Regions from separate parts of the Hydrogenophaga bisanensis genome, predicted to be linked through region 2. Evidence: predicted binding sites of a transcription regulator. Region 2 holds the regulator's gene; the other holds the start of a gene.
What was found. Region 2 encodes FNR, which switches genes on or off when oxygen is low (the NO sensors DNR and NnrR bind a similar motif). Its sites were predicted from a motif close to TTGATNNNNATCAA; they were not measured.
Positions count from the first base shown of each region.

Region 1: ACFQNJ_RS03965 (bacteriohemerythrin) is a predicted target of FNR. The motif match lies at 1,019-1,032, and genes of this name have one in related genera.

Region 1 covers NZ_JBHTBX010000002.1:266,179-269,565, reverse strand. Annotated here, with positions in the region: gene ACFQNJ_RS03970 (HDOD domain-containing protein) at 1-961, shown strand, start outside; gene ACFQNJ_RS03965 (bacteriohemerythrin) at 1,068-1,565, shown strand; gene ACFQNJ_RS03960 (helix-turn-helix transcriptional regulator) at 1,581-2,420, opposite strand; gene ACFQNJ_RS03955 (hypothetical protein) at 2,466-3,176, opposite strand; gene ACFQNJ_RS03950 (alpha/beta hydrolase family protein) at 3,240-3,387, opposite strand, start outside.
Region 2 covers NZ_JBHTBX010000001.1:179,224-182,610, reverse strand. Annotated here, with positions in the region: gene ccoG (cytochrome c oxidase accessory protein CcoG) at 1-530, shown strand, start outside; gene ACFQNJ_RS00900 (FixH family protein) at 565-861, shown strand; gene ACFQNJ_RS00895 (hypothetical protein) at 940-1,233, shown strand; gene fnr (fumarate/nitrate reduction transcriptional regulator Fnr) at 1,277-1,996, opposite strand; gene hemN (oxygen-independent coproporphyrinogen III oxidase) at 2,177-3,387, shown strand, end outside.

The DNA.
Region 1 (3,387 bases), on a different contig from region 2:
CCCGCCCCCCGCCGCGCCGATACCTCCCGCCCTGGCGGCATTCCAGTGGATCACGGACGCCGCACTCCCGCAACAGCGGCGCGAGCAGCTGCTGCAAACCATCCGGGGCATTCCGCGCCCGCCCCAATCGATGCAGCAACTGCTGTCACCCGACTTTCTGGCGCGCGCCGGTTCGGCCGAACTGAGTCAGCTCATCATGGCCGAGCCCATCATCGCGGCCAAAGTGCTCTCCGCCGTCAACTCCCCGATGTACGGCCTGCGCCAGCCGGTGGCCAGCCTGGGGCAGGCCGTGACCTTCCTGGGCATCAACAGCGTGCGCAACATCTGCCTGCAGTACATGCTGGCCGAGGCCTTCAAGCCCAAGCTGGCCGAGGCGCAACAGGCCTTTGACCGCATCTGGAAGGCCAGCGCCTGCGCCAGCGAACTGGCTGTGCGTCTGGGCAAGGCCCTGCACTGGTCCGAACAGGGGTCGCTGTCCACCCAGGTGGTGCTGAGCTTTGTCGGCCAGCTGGCCATGGCCTCGATGCTGCCCGCTGGCCGGCTGACCGAATGGCTGGCCGCCGACCGCCTGGGCAGGGCGCGCCTGGAACAGGAACTGATCGGCATCAGCGCCGTGGAGACCGGTGCGCTGATGATGCGGCACTGGGGCCTGCCCGCCTCGCTGGTCGAGGACGTGGCGGGCATCGGGCGGGTGCTGGTCACGCCAGCCGCCAAGGCGCGGCCAGAGCGGGCGCCCATGATGGCTCTTGGTTACCTGTGTGCCAGGTTGGGCGAATGCCTGGCCAACGGCAGAATGGAATCCTTGGACCAATACCAGCCCGCGATGGATGAGGCCGACGATGCCCACCACCTGCGCAGCTACCTGGCCCTGCCGCCCTTGGCGCGACTGGACGCGGCCTTGCACACCCCGGAAATGGGTGCGGCCGTGGACCAGCTGCTGGGGCGCGAGACGCCCGCCTGACCGCAGGCAACGTCGGCGGTAACATGCTGGACCCGGGAGCATGGTGATCGATGGCTGTTGACATCGGTCAAGCCTTCTGCACCGCGACGACTCCAGAATTGCCGCCATGGAAAACCCCACCACCGCCGACACCACCCAGGGCCTGACCTGGGCACCCCAGCTCCAGACGGGCGATGCCCGCATGGACGACACCCACGAGGAATTCGTGGAGATGCTCAACGAGCTGCTGGCCACACCGGAGCACGAGCAGCTGGCCCTGTACAAGCGCTTCATCGACCACACGGTCGAGCACTTCGCACAGGAGGAACGCTGGATGGTGGCCACCGGCTTTGCGGCGGACAACTGCCACGCGAGCCACCACGCCACCATCCTCGAGACCATGAATGCGGTGGTCGAGCACTTCGAGAAGGGTGACACCGACATCATCAACCGCCTGGCCGAAGCGCTGGTGGAGTGGTTTCCGCAGCATGCCGCCACCATGGACGCAGGCCTGGCCTTGCACATGAAGGATGTCGGCTTCGACTCCCGTACCGAAACCCTGGCAGACCCGGGCAAGGTGCGTCCGGCCACCATGAGCGGTTGCGGCAGCGTCAGCTGCAGCTGAACGCCTGCTGAGCGCTCAGTACCTGGGTGGCTGGATCCACCTGGGCAACGCCGAATGATCGACCTGCATCCGGTCCACCGGAAAGTACACCGACGGTGGCGCCCCATAGCAGCGGGTCCACACCTTGGCGAAATGCGCGGAGTCGGCAAACCCGGCCATCTGGGCCACCTCCGTCAACGAACGCCCCCTTCCCAGGTAGCGGGCGGCCAGCCGGATCTTGCTGGACAGACAGTACGTCCGCAGAGGCAATCCGGCCTGGCTGGAGAACAGCCGGGACGCGTGCTCCACCGACAGATCGAGTTCGGCTGCCAGATCGGTCAACGGACGGCCCGGATCGCTCTGGATCTCCGTCATCATCCAGCGCACCCGGGGATCCAGTGCAGGTGGCCGCGGAAAGTGACCTGTCAGCTGTGACAGTGCCTCGCGAACCGCATGATCCAGCTCGCGCCCGTGCAGGCCATCATGCAGGAACCCCTGACCCACCTGTCGCAGCGCGTCGAAGGCCAGGTGATCGAGGGTGCCGACCCGCCCACTCACACCGGCGAGCACCCGGTAGTCGATGTGAATAGGCTCCACGTCCACCATCAGAAACGGCGAGTGCTCGGCGTTCAAGGTGCGCTCGGTCTGCGGGGGCACCAGAATGAGCTGTCCCTCAACCAATCCCTGCGCCGTCCCGACCCTCAATGGCTTGTCCGGTTCAAGGGCCTGCACAAGGGTGACCGAATGCCGGCAAGCGCGGCTGATCAGACCTGTGGAGGCAAAACAGAACGTGTCTCCCATGAGTCTGCCCCGCGCACCAGGCGGCAGCCAGATGGGCTGCGCAGTGAAGTCGCTTCCATCGTCGAGTCGTCCCATGCTGAAGCCTCCCGGCGAACCGTCGCCCGCATTTCACGGCAATGGCTATCGCTCCTCATCGTAGCGCGCTTGCGCACGCAGGGCCTTTTCGGCCATGGGTGCATCCGGCACCGGATCATCCATCATCAGCTCCAGCAGCCGTTGCACCACTTGCTCTTCCTTTCCGAAGAGGCGCTGCGCCGCCGCCTGACCAAAGTAGCTCTGCCGCAGCGCACGCAACTCGGCCAGCTCGGCCAACCCTTCCTGCGGCAGCAGTGGCGCCTGCACCGAGGATGAGGACAGCTTTTGCGCCGACATGTACCCCTCATAGCGGGAGACCAGCTCTCTCGCTGCAGCGGCTGCTTTGGGCGGCAGGTGTGCCACCTGGGCTTCCACCCTGGCGGACAGCTGATCCTCTGGAGAGAGCACCACCAGGTTCTCCAGCCGCAGGCGCATCGGCTCATCCAGCACCAGGTTGCCGGCCTGATCCACGGCAAACACCTTGTCGGCAGGCGACGCTGCCATCACCGGTGCCGGGACGGCAGGCGTGGGAGACGGCAACACCGGCTCGTCCTCGTCGATGCCGAGATTGGGGTTGAGCCAGGGGCTGGGGGCAGTGCGGCCGCCAGCCCCTGCCGGAAATACTGGTCCCGAAGCGGCATCCGGACTCGCCGGCGGCGTCTGCCCGGCCAGCCACCACACCAACGTGGCCAGGGTGCCGATCACTGCGGCCACCAGCCACCAGCCATGTCCCGGCGCGGACCTGTCGCCCGTCATCCGGGGCTGGCTTACCCCATCCGCCCGTCGGCGAGAAGAAAGGTCATGGATAGCCATGGGACCTCAGTAAGGGCAGTTGTTCTGGTACCGGTCGAAACGCACGGAGGTGTTGTAGCGGTCGTGTTCAGCCCCGCACAGGAAGGTGGAGTAGCGCGTGTCACCGTCCATGAAGCGCTTCATCCAGGCCACACCATAGCGTCCGATGGCTTCA
Region 2 (3,387 bases):
TCGATGTTTGCGATGAGGTGATGGACAAGGTGGGCTATCCCCGCGGTCTGGTCAAATACTCCACGCAGAACGGCATGGCCCAGGGATGGACTCGCCAGGAGATGATCCGGCACGCGTTCCGTCCCCGCGTGCTGGTGTACACCACCATTCTGGCGGTCATCACCATCGCGGTATTTACCAGCCTGTTCCTGCGCACCCCCCTCAAGGTGGACGTGATTCGCGATCGCGGATCCCTGGCTCGAATGGTCGAGCACGGCCGCATCGAGAACGTCTTCCGTCTCCAGATCATGAATGCCACCGAGGAGAGGCAGGTCTACCGTGTCACGGTGGAAGGACTGGACGGTATTGCCATCGCGTCGGAGACCGAGGTGGAGGTGTTGCCCACTGAGGTTCGCTCCGCTCCCATGGCGGTCCAGATTCCGCCGAATGCGGCATCACCGGGCTCACACCCCATCCGGTTCACCATCCGCTCCACCGGCGACTCGGTGGACGAGGTGGTCGAAAAGGCCGTGTTTCTGGTTCCCCGCTAAACTGATCTTCCCAAGGTACTCCATGGACCACGTCATGTCGTCAGATTCTGCTCCGTCAAGCCGCCATCCCGTGCCGACCGCGTGGTGGCGTGTCCCGCACATGTGGCTGGTCGTCGGCGGTCCGCTGCTGGTGGTCGTGGCGGGCATTGCCACGGTCATCCTGGCGGTGCGCAACCCCGACCCCGTGCTGGACAAGGTCGTGTACGAGCGGGACCTGGCGGCCGCCAAGGATCTGGAAGGCAAGGCGCGGGAAGAGGCGCTCATCCGGATGCAGCCCGCCCATCAGGCGCGCAACCACGCCGCGTCGCCGGTGGTGCCTGCGGGCAAGTGACGGTTCGTGCGCCCAGACTTGGGCGCACACCGTATGAATGCCGGGGATCCGTTCACCAGTCAGTCAGGAGAGCAGACGATGGGAAAAGCCCAAAGATGGATGTGGATTGCCTGGCCAGCTTTTCTGGTCGCTGGTGTGATGGAAATGCTGGTGTTCGCGGTGGTCGACCCGGGTGATCTCCACTGGTTCGGCGAGCCGGTGGCCATGTCCCGTCAGGCGGTGTACACCTTGGCGTTCTTTGTCTTCTGGGTGTTTGCCATGGCGTCCAGCACACTCACCACCATGCTTGCGATGTCCCCGTTTGAGGTCAACCGCTGTCCCGTGCCGCCCGACGAACGACCCAGGGACTGCGCCCGCAACGGTTGCAACTGACTGATACCGGGGCGCGTTGCTTGCGCCTCGGCAAACCCTCGACTCAGCGGCAGGGCTGAGGGTTGACAATCTTTCGCAGGGCGTCCGTGTCCTTGATGTGCACGTAGCGCTGCTTCACCTCGATGATGCCTTCCTCCACGAACTTGGAGAAGGTGCGACTGACTGTCTCCAGCTTCATGCCCAGATAGCTGCCAATCTCCTCGCGGGTCATGCGCAGGATGAGTTCCGACTGGGAGAACCCGCGCGCGTGCAGGCGCTGCACCAGGTTCAGCAGGAAGGCCGCCAGACGCTCTTCCGCCCGCATGCTGCCCAGCAGCAGCATCACCGAATGATCGCGGACGATCTCTCGGCTCATGATCTTGTGCACGTGGTGCTGGAGCGTGGTGAACTCGCGGGAGAGTTCCTCCACCTGATCAAAAGGCATTACACAGACTTCGGCATCCTCCAGCGCGATCGCATCACAGGAGTGCCGATCGTTGACGATGCCATCCAGGCCGATGATCTCGCCCGTCATCTGGAAGCCGGTCACCTGATCCCGGCCATCTGCCGTGGTGATGCAGGTCTTGAAGAACCCTGAACGGACCGCGTACAGCGAGGTGAATTTGTCCCCGGTGTTGAACAGTGACGTCCCGCGTTTGATCCGCCGGCGTGTGCTGATGACGCTGTCGAGCTTGTCGATTTCGTCCGCGTTGAGGCCCATCGGCAGACACAACTCCCGCAGGTTGCAACTCGAACAGGCGACTTTGATGCTTTGGATGTCCATGCTTTTTGCGAGTATTTCGCGCGCAAGCTTAACCCAAAGGATTGTCGGGTGTCGAGAAACACAGTGCTGGCGCGGATTTGATGACGGTGGTTTCCCCAGTAGTCGCCAGGCGCTTGATGAAGATCAAGGGGCGCAGGCATGCGTTCGTGCACAGTTCCAGACAAGTTTGGAGAATCTTCCGTGAGTCATGCCATTTCAGACGAACTGCTCAAGCGGTTCGATGTGCCCGGTCCCCGTTACACCTCCTATCCCACCGCTGATCGGTTCGTGGAGGCGTTTGTTGAAAGCGACTACATCCAGGCACTGGAACAGCGTGCGGCCGGGTCCATGGCGCTGCCGCTGTCGATTTACGTGCACATTCCGTTCTGCGAGTCTGTGTGCTATTACTGCGCCTGCAACAAGGTGATCACCAAGCACCACGAGCGGGCGGCCGAGTACCTTCGCTATCTCAGCCGCGAGGTCGAGCTTCAGGTCCAGCACTTCGGCAAGGGCCATGCCGTGTCCCAGCTTCACCTGGGGGGCGGCACACCCACCTTCCTCTCGGACCCCGAGCTGGAAGACCTCATGACCATGTTGCGCCGCAATTTCACGCTAGTGCCCGGGGGGGAATACTCCATCGAGGTGGATCCCCGCACGGTGACCGACCAGCGGTTGCAGACACTGGCGCGACTGGGCTTCAACCGGCTCAGTTTTGGCGTGCAGGACTTCGATCCGGCGGTCCAGAAGGCGGTTCATCGTGTGCAACCGGCCGAGCAGGTGTTCAAGCTGGTCGAAACCGCCCGCAAGATCGGGTTCGAATCGGTCAATGTGGATCTGATCTACGGCTTGCCTCTTCAGACGCCCGAGTCCTTCCGCCGGACCCTCGCTCAGGTCAGCGAACTCAGACCGGACCGGATCGCGCTCTACGCGTATGCACACCTGCCCAGCCGGTTCAAGCCGCAGCGTCGGATCATCGCCGCCGAGTTGCCCAGCCCTGGCGACAAGCTGTCGATGCTGTCCATGTCGCTGGACGCCATGAGCGACGCCGGGTATGTCTACGTTGGCATGGATCACTTTGCCTTGCCGACCGACGCGCTGGCGGTCGCCAAGCGCCAGGGCCGCCTGCACCGCAACTTCCAAGGTTATAGCACCCAGCCGGATTGCGATCTGATCGCCTTGGGGGTATCGGCCATCGGCCGCATCGGAGCCACCTACAGTCAGAACGCGAAGACGCTGGAGGAGTACTACGACGCGCTCGATCAGGGGCGTCTGCCCATCGTGCGCGGATTGGCTCTCACACGTGACGACCTTCTGCGCCGTTCGGTGATCATGTCGATCATGTGCCAGGGTTCGGTCCAGTTCGAATCCATCGAACTCGGGCACCTGATCGACTTCCGGTCCTACTTTGCGCG